Linked DNA regions of Cupriavidus necator N-1. The protein of the gene in region 1 binds, or shares a complex with, the protein of each later gene. Links are inferred from orthologs where the notes say so. Each region holds a gene or a part of one and is shown in the gene's direction. Other genes may lie near its edges. The genes, in order: nusB and rpsJ.

Region 1 (10,438 bases):
GTCGCTTTCCCTGGCACGGGCCAGTGCGCTATCGCGCAATAGCTGGGTCACCGTGGCGCCCGTCAGCAATGACTGGCACAACGGCTGGACTGTCTGCCTGAACCCCAATCGAAACGCGGACTGCACTGGCCAAACCGCGCTGGTTCAGCATGTCCCCTCCGCCCAGGGATTGACTGTAGCGTTCTCCAGCACGCCGCAGTCGACGGTCCTCTCCTATTCGCCCGTAGGCTATACACGCACGCTGGCGGATGCGATGCAGTCTGCCCAGGTGCTGATGGGACTGGGCACCGGCAACCAGAAACTCATCGATATCAGCCAGTTGGGCAGGGTCCGCGTATGCGCGCCCGTGCCGACACAAACCTCGGTGTGTCAGTAAGCGAGGCTGCTTGGTAGCTGTTCCCAGGAAGACCGAAACAACATTCTGCAAATCCTTCACGCTTAGGCACGTATTCGCCTGCTCGCGACAGCTAGTCTGACGGTCCCTGCCAGTCTCGGTGACCGCCCATAAGGCGCCGACCCGTTGCCAACACCCGGCGCCGCCGTCGCAGGCCCTGCCATCGCGATTCCCGCGTGGCACGGCCACCTGATGCGGGGATGGCCGGCGCAGGCGCGTACCGCGCTGACCGAGGGAATGCTGCAACTGGAGCGCCACGCCGTCGGCGCCATGACGTTTTTTGCCGCCGAGCCCGGTGCCGAAGTGGCCGCCGGGGAATGGCCACTTCCCGTACCCGCCGCCGGCATCGTGCGTCATATCGTGACAGCCGCGGCATGCCCGCAGGCCGCCCTGGATACCTGTGTTGAATTACATGCCGTCCCGCAGCGGCCCGACCCGGAGTGCGGCGTGCTGATCCTGCGCAGCACCGGACAGTGGCTGGCGCTGCCCGAAGGTGAAGCCGTGCCGCGGCCGCTTCCGTCCATTGCTGAAGGCGCGATGGCCCGCCACGCACTCCGCCGCCGCCATGGCCTGACCCTGGCCGAGCTGCTCGCCGGCCTGGCCGTCCTGGCACTGCTGGCGGCGGCATCCTATCCGGTGTTCAGCGGCCTGCTCGCCCGGCAACAGGTCACACCTGCGGCCGACCGGCTGGCGGCCTCGCTGGCGCCGGCGCGGGCCACCGCACTGGCGCGCCGCCTCGAGGTGACGCTGCAGCCGCTGCCGGGCGAGGCGACGCTGGGCCCCGGCTGGCAACTGGTCACGGCAGACGGCGACCCGGAGCGACGCGCGGTGCTGTCCGTGGTGGAACCGGGCATGCCCTGCCTGTGGGTGACGGCGCCAGACCGCCCGCGGCACGAATGTGCTGAAATTCCTGCCTGTGGGATACTCTCGATCTGAGCAGGGCGGTTTCCAGGCCGCCACTTTCACGCTCGGCTGCCGTGGCGAGCAGCGGCAAGTCAGGCTGGGCGCGCAGGGACGTATCCGACTCTGCACACCCGGCTGCGACGCTGACTGCGATGCGACGGAGTCCTCCGGACCACCATAACCCCGGCAGCCCTGTATTCCAGATCGCTGCGCCAAGGCAAACGCAACCGCCGAATGTTTTCCGATACCGACCACGCCGCCATGCAACAGGCCCTTGCGCTCGCCGCGCGGGGCATGTTCAACACCACGCCCAACCCGCGCGTCGGCTGCGTGCTCGTCAAGGATGGCCAGGTCATCGGCCAGGGGTTCACCCAGCCGGCCGGGCAGGATCATGCCGAGATCCAGGCGATGAAGGACGCGCTGGCGCGCGGGCTGGACCCGGCCGGCGCCACCGCCTATGTCACGCTGGAGCCGTGCAGCCATTTCGGGCGCACGCCGCCGTGCGCCGATGCGCTGGTGCGCGCGGGCGTGGCGCGCGTGGTGGCGGCCATGGAAGACCCCAACCCTTCGGTGTCCGGGCGCGGCCTGCAGCGGTTGCGCGAGGCCGGCGTCGACGTGCGCTGCGGCCTGCTGGAAAAGGAAGCGCGCGACCTGAATATCGGCTTTGTCTCACGCATGACGCGCGGGCTGCCGTGGGTGCGCGTCAAGGTGGCGGCATCGATGGACGGCGGCACCGCGCTGCATGACGGCACCAGCCAGTGGATCACCGGCCAGGCCGCGCGCGACGACGGCCATGCCTGGCGCGCACGTGCGTGCGCGATCCTGACCGGCATCGGCACCGTGCGCGACGACAACCCCGCGCTGACGGTGCGGGCCATCGCCACGCTGCGCCAGCCGCAGCGGGTGCTGGTCGATTCGCGACTGGAGGTCCCGTTGGACGCGCGGATCCTAACGCCGGACACTGGCGAGTTCGCCAAGCCGGTGCTGGTGTTCTGCGCGGTGGAGGACCGGCAGCGCCAGCGCGCACTGGAAAGCCGTGGCGCCGAAGTCGTGGTCCTGCCCAACCCGCACGGCAAGGTCGAGTTGCGCCGCATGTTGGAAGAACTCGGCCGGCGCGGCATCAACGAGCTGCACGTGGAGGCCGGCTTCAAGCTCAACGGTTCGCTGGTGCGCGAGCACTGCGCCGACGAGCTGCTGATCTACCTCGCGCCCAAGCTGCTGGGCGATGCCCAGGGCATGTTCAACCTGCCGCCGCTGGCGCGGCTGCAGGACGCCGCGCAGTTCCGCTGGCATGAGATCCGGCAGATCGGCGACGACCTGCGGCTGATCGCCCGGCGCAACGACGCGTAGTGCGACACACACCGGCACCGCGTATCCAGATTCCAAATACCCTAAGCAGAAGACACCACCATGTTTACAGGCATTGTCGCGGCAGTCGGCCGCATTGAATCCATTACCCCGCTGGGCGCCGCCGATGCCGGCGTGCGCTTGCGCATCGCCGCGGGCGGGCTGGACCTGTCGGACGTCATCATCGGCGACAGCATCGCCATCCAGGGCGCGTGCATGACCGTGATCGCCATGGCGCCCGACAGTTTCGACGTCGAAGTCTCGCGCGAGTCGCTGGACAAGACCGTGGGGCTGGAGAGCACCGGCCGTGTCAACCTGGAAAAGGCCCTGCGCCTGGCCGACCGCCTGGGCGGCCACCTGGTGTCCGGGCACGTCGACGGCCTGGGCGAAGTCGTGCACTTCGCGCCGGTGGGCGAATCGCATGAACTGCGCATCCGCGCCCCGCGCGTGCTGGCACGCTACCTGGCATACAAGGGCTCGGTCGTGGTCAACGGCGTGTCGCTGACCGTCAACCGCGTCAATGACGAAGCCGACGGCTGCGTGTTCTCCATCAACCTGATCCCGCACACCGTGGAAGTCACCACGCTGCAGGAACTCAAGCCGGGCGCGCGCGTCAACCTGGAGATCGACCTGATCGCCCGCTATGTGGAGCGGATGCTGTCGACCGCGCAGGCCCCCGCGTAATACCGCGGGCTACCTGTCCTCGTCGGGCACGTTATAGGTCTCGCGCAGCTTGTCGGTGAAGGGACGCAGCGCTTCCACGCAGGCGCTGCTGTTGCCGCCCTCCATCGTGGACAGGCTCCAGTTGCAGCCGCCGGTGTCCGGCGCGTGCCAGACCACATCGCCAAAGCAGGCGCCCTCGCAAGCGGCGAACTTCGACTGCTCGGCGCGTACCAGGGCACGCAGTTCGGCCTTGTTCTTGATCTGCCTCGACATCTTTGTCTCCTTTGTTGTGCAAAGTCCGCGGGCGCGATCGGGCTGGCGCCCTGATTTGAAGTCCGAACCGCCGCTTGCCAGCGCGGCGGCATTCAGGGCGGGGCGTGCCCTTTTGTCCCGAGCATACGCTGACAACCCCCTCCTGTGGCAATTTGCTTGCGCTGTCGCCCCCCGGGGAAGGTGCGCCGCGCGGGGCCCGGCGGCTTTGTTGTAAGTCAGCTGGTTCCTGCAACGCCCTAGGCCTAGAATGGTTAAGCAGCGCTTGCAGTCCATGTATGCCCACAGGCGCTCGCCACTCGTTCCCGGGCCTCCCCCCTCGACAACGTCTAGCACTGGTGGCTGCTGAAGCCACTCACGGGGACCACCTGGACCTTCATGCACCCCTGCCCGCCGCGCCGCGCGCTCGTCCGCGAGCTGGCGCCCCCGCCGTTGCTTTCGATTGCCGGCCGGATTGCTGCCCGGCACCCATGAAGGAACTCACTGTGCCCGATCCCACCGCCAGAATCCTGTATCAGCGACTTCCGGCCACGCGCCTGCTGCGTGACCGGCATCCCACTGCGCCGATGCGCGCGCGCCTTGGCTTTGTGCGCCTGGCCGCGACCCACCTGCACCGTGCCGTCACGCTGCTGATCGACTGGGACCAGGCCGTGGGCGACGGATGGCCGCGGCTGCAGCCACCGTCCTCACCCCTGGCGAAGACATTCCGGCGCCCCGGCGCCCGGCGTTTCGCAGGCTTTCCGTGGTCCAGCGGCAAATGGACCTGACATCAAGCGAGGCATCACCATGCTCACCCTACTGTATTTCCGGCTGAACGACATTGCCGCGGCAAGGCGCGCGCACGCGCAGCTTGGCGAGCTGGCCGCGACTCTCGCACGCATCGACGGCCCTTGGTTCTTCCTGCGCGACGACCAGCCGGCCGAAGGCCTGCCCTCGCCCCACGCGGCGCAGATCACCTATCGCAATGAAGTCGCGGCGGCCGGCCTGGTCGCCGGCGCACTGCTGGTGGCCTGGATCGTGTTCCGCTACGGCACGCCGGCCAACGCGGCCGCGGGCTTCATGGCCTACCTCGGCGGCATGGCGCTTGGCGCCGTGATCGGCCGGTGGCTGGGCAGCGTGATCGGTGCCCGGGTCATGCGCGCCGGCCTGAGGCGGCAGAAGCGGCAAATGACGGCAGGCCAGCTGATGATGATCTGCGCGTGCGACCCGCACGCAAAGGGGCGGCTCTGCGAGATCGCCCAGGATGCCGGCGCCGCCGCCATCGACACACAGCATAGCCGGCTGCACCTGCGCGGCTGGCTGACGGACCGCCACTGGCCCGCATGGCTTTCAGGCCATGGCCAGCGTGCTGTCCCACAAAGGAAACAAGCATGAGCGAGAGTTTTTTCTATCAGCATTGCCACGTCGTCGTGACACTGGCCGAGGTCACCTTCGGCAAGTGGGAATGGGCCTATGCGCTGGACGCGCATGCCAGGTTCACCAAGCCCAACGCCGGCTTCCTCACGCGCGAGCTCGCGCTGGCTGACGCGACCCGCGCGGCCAGGGCGCGCATCGCCAGGACCTCGCGGCTGCGCACCGCAGGCCACGACGCCACACCGCTGGCCGTCGCCGCATAGGCCCCCGCCGAGCCTGGCGCCGGCGCCCTGCCGGCAACGGGGCGGCCCATGCAGCACCGCACTCCTCACTGGCTGCGCACCGCAGGCCACGACGCCACACCGCTGGCCGTCGCCGCATAGGCCCCCGCCGAGCCTGGCGCCGGCGCCCTGCCGGCAACGGGGCGGCCCATGCAGCACCGCACTCCTCACCCGCTTCAGGCAGGCGCCGTACTTTCCGGTGCCGTCGCCTCCCGCATTGCCTGCCTTGGCGTACAATACCCGGCTTGACTGGGCGACCTGCCGGGCGTATATGGCCTAGCCGGCCCGGCCCGACGCCCCGCCTCAGTCCGGCCGCTTTCAACCGCGGCCATGGTTCCTGCCCCAGCTATTCGCCGGTTTTTCGCTCGATTCGCCCCAATTTGCCGTTCAGCACGCCATGAAAATCGCCCGTACCGAAGACATCATTGCCGACATCCGCGCCGGCCGCATGGTCATCCTCGTCGATGAGGAAGACCGCGAGAATGAAGGCGACCTGGTGCTGGCTGCCGATTTCGTCACACCGGAAGCTATCAATTTCATGGCCAAGCACGGCCGCGGGCTGATCTGCCTGACCCTGACCGCCGAGCGCTGCCGCCAGCTGGACCTGCACCCGATGGTCAGCCGCAACGGCACCCAGCACGGCACCAACTTCACCGTGTCGATCGAGGCCGCCGAAGGCGTGACCACTGGCATTTCCGCCGCCGACCGCGCCCGCACCGTGCAGGCCGCCGTCGCCCGCGATGCCAAGTCGGCCGACCTGGTCCAGCCCGGCCATATCTTCCCGCTGACGGCCCAGCCCGGCGGTGTGCTGATCCGCGCCGGCCATACCGAGGCCGGCTGCGACCTGGGCGCGCTGGCAGGCCTGACGCCAGCGGCCGTGATCTGCGAGATCATGAAGGACGACGGCACCATGGCGCGCCTGCCGGACCTGATCGAGTTCGCGCAGGAACATGACCTGAAGATCGGCACCATTGCCGACCTGATCCACTACCGCAGCCGCACTGAGAGCATTATCGAGCGTGTGGGCGAGCGCGACATGCAGACCCCCTACGGCACCTTCCGCAGCATCGCCTACCGCGACAAGCCCACCGGCCAGGCGCACCTGGCGCTGGTCAAGGGTTCGCCCGCGCCGGACCAGGAAACGCTGGTGCGCGTGCACGAGCCCTTCTCGGTGCTGGACCTGCTGGAAGTGAAGCGCACCACGCACTCGTGGAGCATCCCCGCCGCGCTGGAAGCCATCGCCGGCGCCGATAATGGCGTGGTGGTGCTGCTGAACTGCGGCGACTCGGCCGACCAGCTGTTCACGCAGTTCAGCGCGCTGGACGCGCCGCAGTCGCGCCCGCGCCGCAAGCCGGACCTGCGCACCTACGGCATGGGCGCGCAGATCCTGAAGGACGTCGGGGTGGGCAGGATGCGCGTGCTGGCGTCGCCGCAGCGCATGCCCAGCATGACCGGCTTCGACCTCGAAGTCACCGGCTACCAACCCATGAACGGCCAGGCCGACTGAGCCTGCGCCACCCGAACACCCCGGCAGCGCGCACCAGCGCCGTTGCCGCCCCGAAAACTGGAGAACTGAACAATGGATCACGGCTTCTACCCCAGCAACCTCGACGGTGAAGGCCTGCGTATCGGCATCGTGCAGGCCCGCTTCAACGAGCCGGTCTGCGCCGAGCTGCTCGAAGCCTGCGTGGCCGAGCTGGAAAAGCTCGGCGTCGAGGGCGAAGACACCCTGGTGGTGACCGTCCCCGGCGCGCTGGAAATCCCGCTGGCGCTGCAGAAGATGTGCGAGAGCGGCCAGTTCGACGCCCTGGTCGCACTGGGCGCCGTGGTGCGCGGCGAGACCTACCACTTCGAGCTGGTCTCGAACGAGTCGGGCGCCGGCATCACCCGCGTCGGCCTGGACTTCAATGTGCCGATCGCCAATGGCATCCTGACCGTGGATACCGACGAGCAGGCCCACGCCCGCACCCGCGAGAAAGGCCGCGACTGCGCCCGCGCCGCGGTGGAGATGGCCAACCTGGTCGTCGCGCTCGATTCGCTGCGTGGCCAGGAAGATGAAGACGAGGACGACGATGAGTGATACGTCGAACACCCCCGACAACGACGGCGGCAAGGCAGCCGGCGGCAAGCCCGCCGCGGCCCGCACCGAGGCCAAGGCGCCGCCCAAGAGCGCGCGCCGCCGCTCGCGCGAGCTGGCGCTGCAGGGCCTGTACCAGTGGCTGCTGAACCGCAACGACATCGGCGCAATCCAGGCCCACCTGCATGATGCGCAAGGCTTCAACAAAGCCGACCGCGAGCACTTCGACGCGCTGCTCAACGGCGCGGTGCGCGAAGAAGCCCGCCTGACCGCCGCGTTCGAGCCCTTCCTGGACCGCACCGTGAACGAGCTGTCGCCGGTGGAGCGTGCCGCCCTGCTGGTCGGCAGCTATGAGCTGGTGCACTGCCTCGACATCCCGTACAAGGTCGTGATCAATGAAGCCGTCGAGCTGACCAAGACCTTTGGCGGCGTCGAGGGCTACAAGTACGTGAACGGCGTGCTGGACAAGCTTGCCGCCCAGGTGCGCGCGGCCGAGGTCGCGGCGCGCCGCTGAGTTGCCAACCGAGCCGCCCGCGGGCCGGCCCACGCCATCACGGCTGGCTTGCGCCGGCAATGATGCAGACGACACCCGCCCCGGCGGGTGTTTTCATTCCTACCCACCCTCTTGCTGAACGGGCCCCAGGCCCGTCCCGGACCACCATGGACACGCAGCACCTGGCCACCGCCTCCCGCCTCGCCAATATCGACGCCTTCCACGTGATGGAGCTGGCCAAGCAGGCCGCCGCGCTGGAGCGCGCCGGCCGCCACATTGTGCACATGGGCATCGGCGAGCCGGACTTCACCGCCGCCGAGCCGGTGGTGCGCGCGGCCGAAGCCGCCATGCGCCGCGGCGTCACGCAGTACACCGGTGCGCTCGGCATCCAGCCGCTGCGCGAGGCCATCGCCGGCTATTACAAGACGGCCTACGGGCTGGATATCCCGGCCCGGCGCGTGATCGTCACGGCCGGTGCCTCGGGCGCGCTGCTGCTGGCGTGCGCGGTGCTGGTCGAGATCGGTGCCGAGGTGCTGATGCCCGACCCCAGCTACCCGTGCAACCGGCACTTCGTCGCCGCCTTCGACGGCGCCGCGCGCATGATCCCGAGCGGCCCGGCCGAGCGCTTCCAACTGACCGCCGCGCAGGTCGAGGCCAACTGGGGCGAGCAAACGCGCGGCGTGCTGCTGGCATCGCCCTCCAACCCGACCGGCACCTCGATCCTGCCCGACGAGCTCGCCCGCATCCTGCAGGCCGTGCGCGCGCGCAACGGCTTTGCCATCCTCGACGAGATCTACCAGGGGCTGTCCTATGACGCCCCGCCGGTCTCGGCACTGAGCCTGGACGAGAACGTGGTCACGGTGAACAGCTTCTCCAAGTACTTCAACATGACGGGCTGGCGCCTGGGCTGGCTGGTGGTGCCGGAGGCGCTGGTGGACGCCTTCGAGAAGGTCGCGCAGAACCTGTTTATCTGCGCGTCGGCCGTGGCGCAGTACGCCGCGCTGGCCTGCTTCACCCCCGAGGCCCTGGCGATTTACGACGAACGCAAGGCCGAGTTCCGCCGCCGCCGCGACCTGATCGTGCCAGCGCTGGAGACACTTGGCCTGCGCGTGCCGGTGCGCCCGGACGGCGCCTTCTATGTCTATGCCGACTGCCGCGGCGTCAACCACCCCGCCGCCGGCGATGCCGACCGGCTGACGCAGGCGATGCTGCACGATGCGGGCGTGGTCATGGTGCCGGGGCAGGATTTCGGCCCGCATACGGCGAAGGACTACATCCGGATCTCGTACGCGACCTCGCGCGAGAACATCGAGGAGGCGATGGCGCGCCTCGGCAAGCTGTTCCGCTGACCGGTCTCTGCCGCGGCTGAAGCAGGCAAAAGAAAAGCACCCCGCGGGGTGCTTTTCTGATTGGCGATCCGCGCTCAGGCGTTGTGCGGACCGTTGTTCGCTTCCAGCTTCTCGCTCGGAGCCAGGTGCTCGGCAGGGGCCTTGACCTCGACCGGCTTTTCGGCGTTGGCGGGCGCGTTGCGCACGCCCAGCAGCTGGCGCAGGCGGGCGCGCTCGGCCAGCACCTTGGCGCCGTAGCCGCCATCGGTGGCCGTGGTGGCACCGACGTAGTACTTCAGGCCGCCTTCGATCGAGCCAGCGCGGGCGATGCAGTCCTTGAGCACCAGCGCGCCGATCTTGATATTGGCGTACGGGTTCAGCGCCGCGGCAACGCCGCCGACGGCCTCGTACTTGTCCTGGTGGACCTTGGTCATGACCTGCATCAGGCCCTGCGCACCCACGCCGCTTTCAGCGTACGGGTTGAAGCTGGACTCGATCGCGATCACGCCCAGGATCAGCAGCGGGTCGATACCGACCTCGCGGCCGGTCAGGTAGGCCGCCTTCACCAGTTGCGCGGTGGCCTGGGCCGCCACGCGGTACTTGCGGGCGATGTAGTCGGCCACGGCCGCCTGTTCGCGGGCGGTGCCCAGCGTGCTGGTGCTGCGGGCATCCATCGCCACGCGCGTCACCGGGATCTGCGCGGCCAGGTGCGCGACCGACGGCACCTTGGCGGCAGCCGCCAGGCTCCATTCGTCCACGCCCGACACGGTCGGCAGGCCACCCTTGCCAAAGGCAAGCTTGGCCGCAGCGACGTCCGCCGAATGCGGCGGCACGGCAGTGCTGGCCACGGCAGGCGCGGCCGACATGGCGGCGCCAACCAGCACCGCGGGTGCTTCGTCACCCGCCAGCAGCGCGGCCAGCGTGGTGCGCCATTCCTGGCTCAGCGACAGCGACACGGCCGAAACGACCGCGACCACGCCCAGGCTGTTCAGGGCGTACTTCAGCGTTGTGCGGCCACCGCGCAACGCGCGGCCCGCGACCGGATGCGCGAGACGGACCTGCAATGCCCGACTCACTCCGGGTACCGGCTGTCGGAGACGGACCTGCAAGGCCCGCCCGATGCCGGGAAGATGAAGGGTTTTCCAACCGCTCATGCTTACCTCCATCCGTTGCCCGCTTCGCGCGCCCGACTGCGGCACGCGCCCGATCTCAACGTACTCAAGTAAGGATGCCGCGCCGTCTAGCAGTGACGACCAAGCATCTGTTGGCAGGCGCTCCCCGTGCGCCCAACTGGAAACAGGCTACGCTCTGGGGGAGCGCACCCTGCCA
Region 2 (7,543 bases), 720 kb from region 1 along the record:
ACCAAGCCGCACGTGAACGTTGGTACGATCGGTCACGTTGACCATGGCAAGACCACGCTGACCGCGGCAATCGCCACGGTGCTGGCAGCCAAGTTCGGCGGTGCCGCCAAGAAGTACGACGAAATCGACGCAGCGCCGGAAGAAAAGGCACGCGGTATTACCATCAATACCGCCCACGTCGAGTACGAAACGGCCAACCGCCACTACGCGCACGTTGACTGCCCGGGCCACGCTGACTATGTGAAGAACATGATCACGGGTGCCGCCCAGATGGACGGCGCAATCCTGGTTTGCTCGGCCGCTGACGGCCCGATGCCGCAAACGCGCGAGCACATCCTGCTGGCCCGTCAGGTTGGCGTGCCTTACATCATCGTGTTCCTGAACAAGTGCGACATGGTGGACGACGCTGAACTGCTCGAGCTGGTCGAGATGGAAGTTCGCGAGCTGCTGAGCAAGTACGAGTTCCCCGGCGACGACACCCCGATCATCAAGGGTTCGGCCAAGCTGGCGCTGGAAGGCGATAAGGGCGAGCTGGGCGAAGTGGCCATCATGAACCTGGCCGACGCACTGGACACCTACATCCCGACGCCGGAGCGTGCCGTTGACGGTACCTTCCTGATGCCGGTGGAAGACGTGTTCTCGATCTCGGGTCGCGGCACCGTGGTGACCGGCCGTATCGAGCGCGGCGTGGTGAAGGTCGGTGAGGAAATCGAAATCGTCGGTATCAAGCCGACGGTGAAGACCACCTGCACCGGCGTGGAAATGTTCCGCAAGCTGCTGGACCAGGGTCAAGCCGGCGACAACGTTGGCCTGCTGCTGCGCGGCACCAAGCGTGAAGACGTCGAGCGCGGCCAGGTGCTGTGCAAGCCGGGTTCGATCAAGCCGCACACCCACTTCACCGGCGAGGTGTACATCCTGTCGAAGGACGAAGGCGGCCGTCACACCCCGTTCTTCAACAACTACCGCCCGCAGTTCTACTTCCGTACCACCGACGTGACCGGCTCGATCGAGCTGCCGAAGGACAAGGAAATGGTCATGCCGGGTGACAACGTGTCGATCACCGTCAAGCTGATCGCCCCGATCGCCATGGAAGAAGGCCTGCGCTTCGCTATCCGTGAAGGCGGCCGTACCGTCGGCGCCGGCGTCGTGGCAAAGATCCTCGACTAAGCACTTCCTGGGACATGCCTGTCGGGCATGTCCCCATTCAACGGGCACGTTGCCCAATCGCTCTTTTAAGGAAATATCATGCAGAACCAGAAGATCCGTATCCGCCTGAAGGCTTTCGACTACCGCCTGATCGACCAGTCGGCTGCGGAAATCGTGGATACCGCCAAGCGTACCGGCGCGATCGTCAAGGGCCCGGTGCCCCTGCCGACCCGCATCCAGCGCTTCGACATCCTGCGTTCGCCGCACGTCAACAAGACCAGCCGCGATCAGTTCGAGATCCGCACGCACCAGCGCCTGATGGACATCGTCGACCCGACCGACAAGACGGTTGACGCGCTGATGAAGCTCGACCTGCCGGCAGGCGTGGACGTCGAGATCAAGGTGTAATCATGCTTCGGGCCGCGCCCGCGGCCTGCTGCAGCAAAACGGCGAACCGTATGGTTCGCCGTTTTTGTTTTCAAGGCTTGCATACAGCTGCCTTGCTCGCCCGATTGCTCCCGTACCGTGCGAGCGAGGGCGACGAATCGATCCGGTTGCTGCCGCCATCTCGCGCCGCAAAGTGATACATAAGCACTGATTGATTGAATCATGTTGTATCACTAACGTCGATTGCAACTGGCGCAAGTGATGTAAATCAAAGCCGCGACGCCAACGCTGCTACGCTGATCGGCGTGTCCGTCATGGTGCCCGGCGCCCTGCCCGAGAAGCAGCAATCCCCGCACCGCTCAACGTCCCGGTGCTGGTCCTCTTCATGCGTTCGAAATCTTGAAAAAGGGGAGCGCGAAATGGCGCTCCGGCGCGTCCCCCGCAGCGGCTTTACCTTATTTCAGTCGTGACGGCAAAGCCGCAACCCTAAGCGTGGCGCCCCCCAGAGGAGACAATCATGTTTGAAAGGACTCACCGGACCCGTGCGTCCGCGCTCGGGCAATGCCATCGGCATTGCCCTGGCGTTGGGCATCGGACTCACGCTCAGTGAGTGCGGCGGCGGCGATGGGCAGCCTGAAGCTTCAACCGTGGCCGCGGTCGACTACACGGCGGCGTGCGCTACGCTGTAAGGCAGGGCCATCGGCGGGGCCAGCATAACGGCGGTAAAGCGCATCGAGGCGGCGGGCGGGCTGCCGGGCTACTGCAAGGTTTCGGCAACCAGCGGCACGTTGCTCGACATCGAAGTGGATCTGCCGGACAACTGGACGGGCAGGCTGATGCACCAGGGTGGCGGAGGTTTCGATGGGCAGGTGAAAACCGTGGAGAGCTTCAGCGCCGGCTTCCCCCTGTACCAGCCGCTCCAGCGGGCCGTTGCGTACGCCGCGTCGAATGGCGGCAACCGTACTGGCGACCCCTCCGAATTCCTGACGAGCCAAACCGAGAAGTCCGACTATGCCTATGCCGCGGTCGGCACCACGATCGCTTTCGCCAAGGCAGCAGTCAAGGCGTTCTACGGGCGCGCACCCAGCTATACCTACTTCAACGGCGCGTCCAATGGCGGGCGCAATGCCTATATCGCGGCGCAGCGCTGGCCGGACCAGTATGACGGGATCATCGCCGGCGCGGAAACCATGAACATGGCCACGCAGACAGCAGCGTGGCTCAACCTGGCCCGGCGTGCCGGTTCCGACCGACATGCCGGCCGCGGCCCAGTGGACAGCGCTGAACGCTGCCGCGATCGCAGCATGTGACGGGCTGGATGGGATCAGGGACGGCATCATCGCCAACCCGAACGCCTGTACCTTCAGTCCGGCCGCGCTGGCGTGCGGTGCCCCCGGGGCTGATGCGGCCACCTGCCTGACCCCCGGGCAGCTGCGCACCGTTCAGGAACAGGTCGGGCCGCTGAGCGACGCGGCGGGCGCGCTGGTCTACGCGGGCTACTACTGGGCCGATTTTGGCGAATTCTTGCCATACTACGTGGGCCTCGGCGGCGGCTTCGCCGCCATCGCCACGGGCAACGCGGCGTAGACGTTGCCCGCCACGCAGCCGGGCAGCTTGCAGGCAACGTTCGACGTGACGCGGGACTTGCCGCCGATCGCCGCCGGCTTGCAGCAGGCTGGGGCGGATCACGATATGCGTGCCATCGCGCAATTCGTGTCATCGGGCAAGTAGCTGATTTCGTGGCACGGCGGCGCCGACTCGCCGCTCAGCGGCAGGGACCACGTTCGCAATTTCATGGCGATGCCCCAGCTTGCTGGCGCCGGTGCGGCCAATGCACGCTTCTACCTCGAGCCGGGTGTCGGGCATGTGCAAGGCGGTGTCGGCCCGGATCAGGTCGACTATCTCGGGGGCATGATCGACTGGGTCGAGAAATCGGTGGCCCCTGAACAGCTGCAGAGTTCGAAGATGGACGCGCGGCAGACCGTGGTGCGCACCATGCCGCTGTGCGTGTACCCGAAATTCCCGAAGTACTCGGGGTCGGGAGATGCCAGTCTTGCTGCCAGCTACAGTTGCGCGACGAACTGAGCGATCACCAGCCTAGCCCGCCCCGCGCCGCCGCAACGTCTGCGCGGGGCACTCCCCGAACGCGCGCCGGTACTCCGCGCTGAAGCGCCCCAGATGGGCAAAGCCCCAGCGCAGCGCTGCCCCGCTCACTGACGACACCGACGCGTCGTTCAGCAGGTCGTGCCGCACGCGCTCGAGGCGCACCGTGCGCAGATAGGCCATCGGCCCGGTGCCGCGATGCTCGCGGAAGCCGGCGAACAGGCTGCGTACGCTGACGCCGGCAACCTCGGCCAGCAAGGCCGGCGTCAGCTCCGCAGCGGCGTTCGCGTGAATGTACTCCTCTACCACCTTCACATGGCGTGGTGCCAGCGGTTTGCCGTGCTCGCGCAAAGCGTCCGACAGGCTGTGCGGCTGCCAGGTCAGCAGCGTGCCGATCACCAGCTGTTCCAGCTGGCAGGCGGTCAGCGGATGGCGCGCGGTCTCGGGCGCGGTCTCCAGCATCGCGGCGAGATAGCGCATCAGTTCGTACCAGGCGCCGCTGCGCCAGGCCATGCCGAGCGCGAAGCGCAGCGGCTGCTCGGGGCGCCGGCCCAGGTGGGCGGCGCAGACGCGTTCCAGCGCACTGCGTTCGATGCGCACGATCAGCTGGTCGTTGTCGGCGCTCCAGCGCATGGCCAGCGCATCGCTGGGCGTCAGCACCGAAGCGCAGTCGGGCGTGGAGACGATGTGCTGGTCGCCGCAGCGGATCTCGGCCTGTCCTTGCAGCGGCATCTGCACCAGCAGGAAGTCGCCGAGCGGGCCGGGGTCGATGGTGACGTCGGCGCCGTAGGCCAGGCGGTTGAACGAGACCGCGCCAAGCGGCGCATGGTGCATGCGTGCCTGCAACCGGGGGCCGCGTATCTCGAGCCGGTGCGGCTTGAACACGCGCCCGACCGCGGCGCGCGTCTCGGCCAGGTCGGTCGAGGCGAACACGCACCGGGCGGGATCGCCGAGCAGGGCGCTCGCCAGCGGTCCGGCGGCGGGGGGCAGCTGCATTGTCTCGCTCCTCTGGCGGGGCCGCGGCGCTGCCGGTGACCGTGCGCGCCGCTGGTTCCGGGGCCGGCCCGGCATGACGGCCGGGCACGGTTTCCCACGCGATCCACTATAGCGGATGGCCCCGCTGTCAGCGCTGCGGCGTTGACCGATTCCGAAGTTTCCTGCACTAATCGGATAGCCGCTGCGTCCAGCGGCTAGTTTGCTGCGGTGCGGAGCCACCATCATGGAAGCCAGCACGGCAGTCCCACCAGATACTGGAAAGAGAACGACAAGGAGCGCAGGCCATGGGCCAGACCATCCAGATCCAGACCCCCGAAGGCAGTTTCAGCGGTTATCTCGCCACCCCGGCGGCAGGCAAGGGCCCCGGCATCGTGCTGTGCCAGGAGATCTTCGGCGTCAACGCGACCATGCGGCAGGTGGCGGAATACTACGCCGAGGAGGGCTATACGGTGCTGGTGCCCGACCTGTTCTGGCGCATCGCGCCCGGGATCGAGCTGACCGACCGCGGCGAGGACTTCCAGCGGGCGCTGGGCCTGTACCAGCAGTTCGACGAAGCCACGGGCGTGCAGGATGTGGGCGCCGCGCTTGAGGCACTGCGGGCGCGGCCGGAATGCGTCGGCCAGACCGGCGTGCTGGGCTTCTGCCTGGGCGGCAAGCTGGCCTACCTGGCGGCCTGCCGGCTGCCCGACGTGGCCTGCGCGGTGGCGTACTACGGCGTGGGCATCGAGCACGCGCTGGGCGAGGCCGCCAACGTGCGCGGCCGCCTGGTGCTGCATATCGCCGAGAAAGACGGATTCTGCCCGCCGCAGGCCCAGGCTGCGATCTGCGAAGCCCTGGCCGGGCGCGAGAACATCGAGGTCTACGTCTACGCCGGCGTAGACCATGCCTTTGCACGCACGGGCGGCGAGCACTTCGACAAGCCCTCGGCGCTGATGGCGCACCAGCGCTCGATCGCTGCGCTGCGCGGCGAGATGGGGCCGCATTACGATTTCTCCGCGCTGTGGGACAAGCACTGCGAGTATGAATTCGCCACCCGCGATGTCGACGCCACCATGGCGACGATGGTGCCGCAGCCCTATGTGAACCATATCCCGACCATGACCGGCGGCGTCGGCTACGCGCAGCTGCGGCGGTTCTACCAGCACCATTTCGTGCACAGCAATCCGCCCGACACCACGCTGATCCCGCTGTCGCGCACGGTCGGGGCCACGCAGATCGTCGACGAGATGCTGTTCTGCTTCACGCATACCTGCGAGATCGACTGGATGCTGCCCGGCGTGCCGCCCACCGGCAAGCGCGTGGAGATCCCGCTGATCGCCATCGTCAAGTTCCGCGGTGACAAGCTGTACCACGAGCATATCTACTGGGACCAGGCCAGCGTGCTGGTGCAGATCGGCAAGCTGGACCCGGCGGGTTTGCCGGTGGCGGGCGTGGAGACCGCGCGCAAGCTGCTGGACGAGACGCTGCCGTCGAACACGCTGATGGCGCGCTGGCAGCAGAGCGATGGCAAGTAGGCAGCGCGCGGCATAGGTCCGGAACGGGCCCGCAGAGGCCCGCCCGCAACCATCGCCGGCGATTGCCGGCACAGGAGACAAGCATGAAAGGACTGCAGGGCAAGGTGGCCATTGTCACCGGCGGCGCCACGCTGATCGGGGCCGGCGTGGCGCGGGCCTTTGTCGAGGCCGGCGCGCGCGTGGCGATCTTCGATATCGATGCCGCCAACGGCGAGCGCGTGGCCGCGCAGCTCGGGCCGAACGCACTCTTCATCGCCACCGACATCACGCGTGACGAACAGGTCCGCGATGCCGTGGCGCAGGTGGTGCAGCGCTTTGGCGGCGTGGACTGCCTGGTCAACCTGGCCTGCACCTATCTCGATGACGGCTTCCGTTCGGGCCGGGCCGACTGGCTGGCGGCGCTCGACGTCAACGTGGTGTCGGGCGTGATGCTGGCGCAGGCGGTGCATCCGCACATGCGGGCGCGCGGCGGCGGCGCGATCGTCAATTTCACCAGTATCTCGGCCAACGTGGCGCAGACCGGGCGCTGGCTCTATCCGGTGTCGAAAGCCGCCATCGCGCAGCTGACGCGGAGCATGGCGATGGACCTGGCGCCGGACCGCATCCGCGTCAACGCGGTGTCGCCGGGCTGGACCTGGTGCCGGCTAATGGATGAGGTCAGCGGCGGCAACCGCGCCCGCACCGATGCGGTGGCCGCGCCGTTTCACCTGCTGGGCCGCGTCGGCGAGCCCGATGAAGTGGCACAGGTGGTGCTCTTCCTCTGTTCCGACCATGCCAGCTTCGTCACCGGTGCCGACTATGCCGTCGACGGCGGCTATTCCGCCATGGGGCCGGAGCAGAATGTGCCCGCCATCGGCAAGCTGGCCGGCTGAATGCCGCCGGACGACCTTCAGGAGAAAATCATGAGCCAACGCATCGCCATCGTCGGAGCCGGCCAGTCGGGCCTGCAAATGGCCCTCGGGCTGCAAGCCAACGGCTACCGGGTCACGCTGCTGTCCAACCGGACACCCGAGCAGATCCGCGGCGGGAAAGTCATGTCCAGCCAGTGCATGTTCGACCGCGCGCTGCAGGCCGAGCGCGAGCTCGGGCTGAACTGGTGGGACGATGCCTGCCCGCCGGTGGAGGGCATCGGCCTGGCCGTGCCGCATCCCGAGCAGGCCGGTGCCCGCGCGATCGACTGGGCCGCGCCCCTGGACCGCCCGGCGCAGGCGGTGGACCAGCGCCTGAAGATGCCGGCGTGGATGGAAACCTTCGTTGCACGCGGCGGCGACCTGCGCATCGTCGATGTCGGCCTGGACGAGCTGGAGGACCTGACCCGCGAGCATGACCTCGTGCTGCTGGCCGCCGGCAAGGGCGAGATCGTCAGCCGCTTCGAGCGCGATGCTTCCCGCAGCCCC

The links.
Region 2: the proteins of nusB (region 1) and rpsJ are in contact, whole or in part, in a solved structure (PDB 3D3B), measured with the Escherichia coli proteins. The link is inferred for Cupriavidus necator N-1 from one-to-one orthologs.

The regions. Positions count from the first base shown.
Region 1 is NC_015726.1:2,847,230-2,857,667, forward strand. What follows is about bases 6,219-9,042. They hold nusB (transcription antitermination factor NusB), read left to right. Parts: upstream 6,219-7,283; coding sequence 7,284-7,802; downstream 7,803-9,042. Other genes in these bases: ribBA (bifunctional 3,4-dihydroxy-2-butanone-4-phosphate synthase/GTP cyclohydrolase II), read left to right, coding at 6,219-6,718; ribH (6,7-dimethyl-8-ribityllumazine synthase), read left to right, coding at 6,791-7,291; CNE_RS13425 (pyridoxal phosphate-dependent aminotransferase), read left to right, coding at 7,949-9,042. In the rest of the region: CNE_RS13365 (GspH/FimT family pseudopilin), read left to right, coding at 1-376; bifunctional diaminohydroxyphosphoribosylaminopyrimidine deaminase/5-amino-6-(5-phosphoribosylamino)uracil reductase RibD, read left to right, coding at 1,532-2,647; CNE_RS13385 (riboflavin synthase), read left to right, coding at 2,708-3,328; CNE_RS13390 (hypothetical protein), read right to left, coding at 3,338-3,580; CNE_RS13395 (hypothetical protein), read left to right, coding at 4,048-4,344; CNE_RS13400 (hypothetical protein), read left to right, coding at 4,364-4,951; CNE_RS13405 (hypothetical protein), read left to right, coding at 4,948-5,193; more of ribBA, read left to right, coding at 5,609-6,218; more of CNE_RS13425, read left to right, coding at 9,043-9,130; CNE_RS13430 (lytic transglycosylase domain-containing protein), read right to left, coding at 9,205-10,263. UniProt on the Escherichia coli protein: Part of the processive rRNA transcription and antitermination complex (rrnTAC). The complex forms an RNA-chaperone ring around the RNA exit tunnel of RNA polymerase (RNAP).
Region 2 is NC_015726.1:3,567,280-3,574,822, reverse strand. What follows is about bases 1-2,899. They hold rpsJ (30S ribosomal protein S10), read left to right. Parts: upstream 1-1,245; coding sequence 1,246-1,554; downstream 1,555-2,899. Other genes in these bases: CNE_RS43065 (tannase/feruloyl esterase family alpha/beta hydrolase), read left to right, coding at 2,788-2,899; CNE_RS43070 (tannase/feruloyl esterase family alpha/beta hydrolase), read left to right, coding at 2,232-2,843; CNE_RS41545 (hypothetical protein), read left to right, coding at 2,055-2,222; tuf (elongation factor Tu), read left to right, coding at 1-1,167. Also shown: more of CNE_RS43065, read left to right, coding at 2,900-3,120; CNE_RS41540 (hypothetical protein), read left to right, coding at 3,124-3,264; CNE_RS16775 (tannase/feruloyl esterase family alpha/beta hydrolase), read left to right, coding at 3,265-3,618; CNE_RS16770 (AraC family transcriptional regulator), read right to left, coding at 3,631-4,632; CNE_RS16765 (dienelactone hydrolase family protein), read left to right, coding at 4,917-6,146; CNE_RS16760 (SDR family oxidoreductase), read left to right, coding at 6,230-7,018; CNE_RS16755 (styrene monooxygenase/indole monooxygenase family protein), read left to right, coding at 7,049-7,543. UniProt on the Escherichia coli protein: Involved in the binding of tRNA to the ribosomes. Part of the processive rRNA transcription and antitermination complex (rrnTAC). The complex forms an RNA-chaperone ring around the RNA exit tunnel of RNA polymerase (RNAP).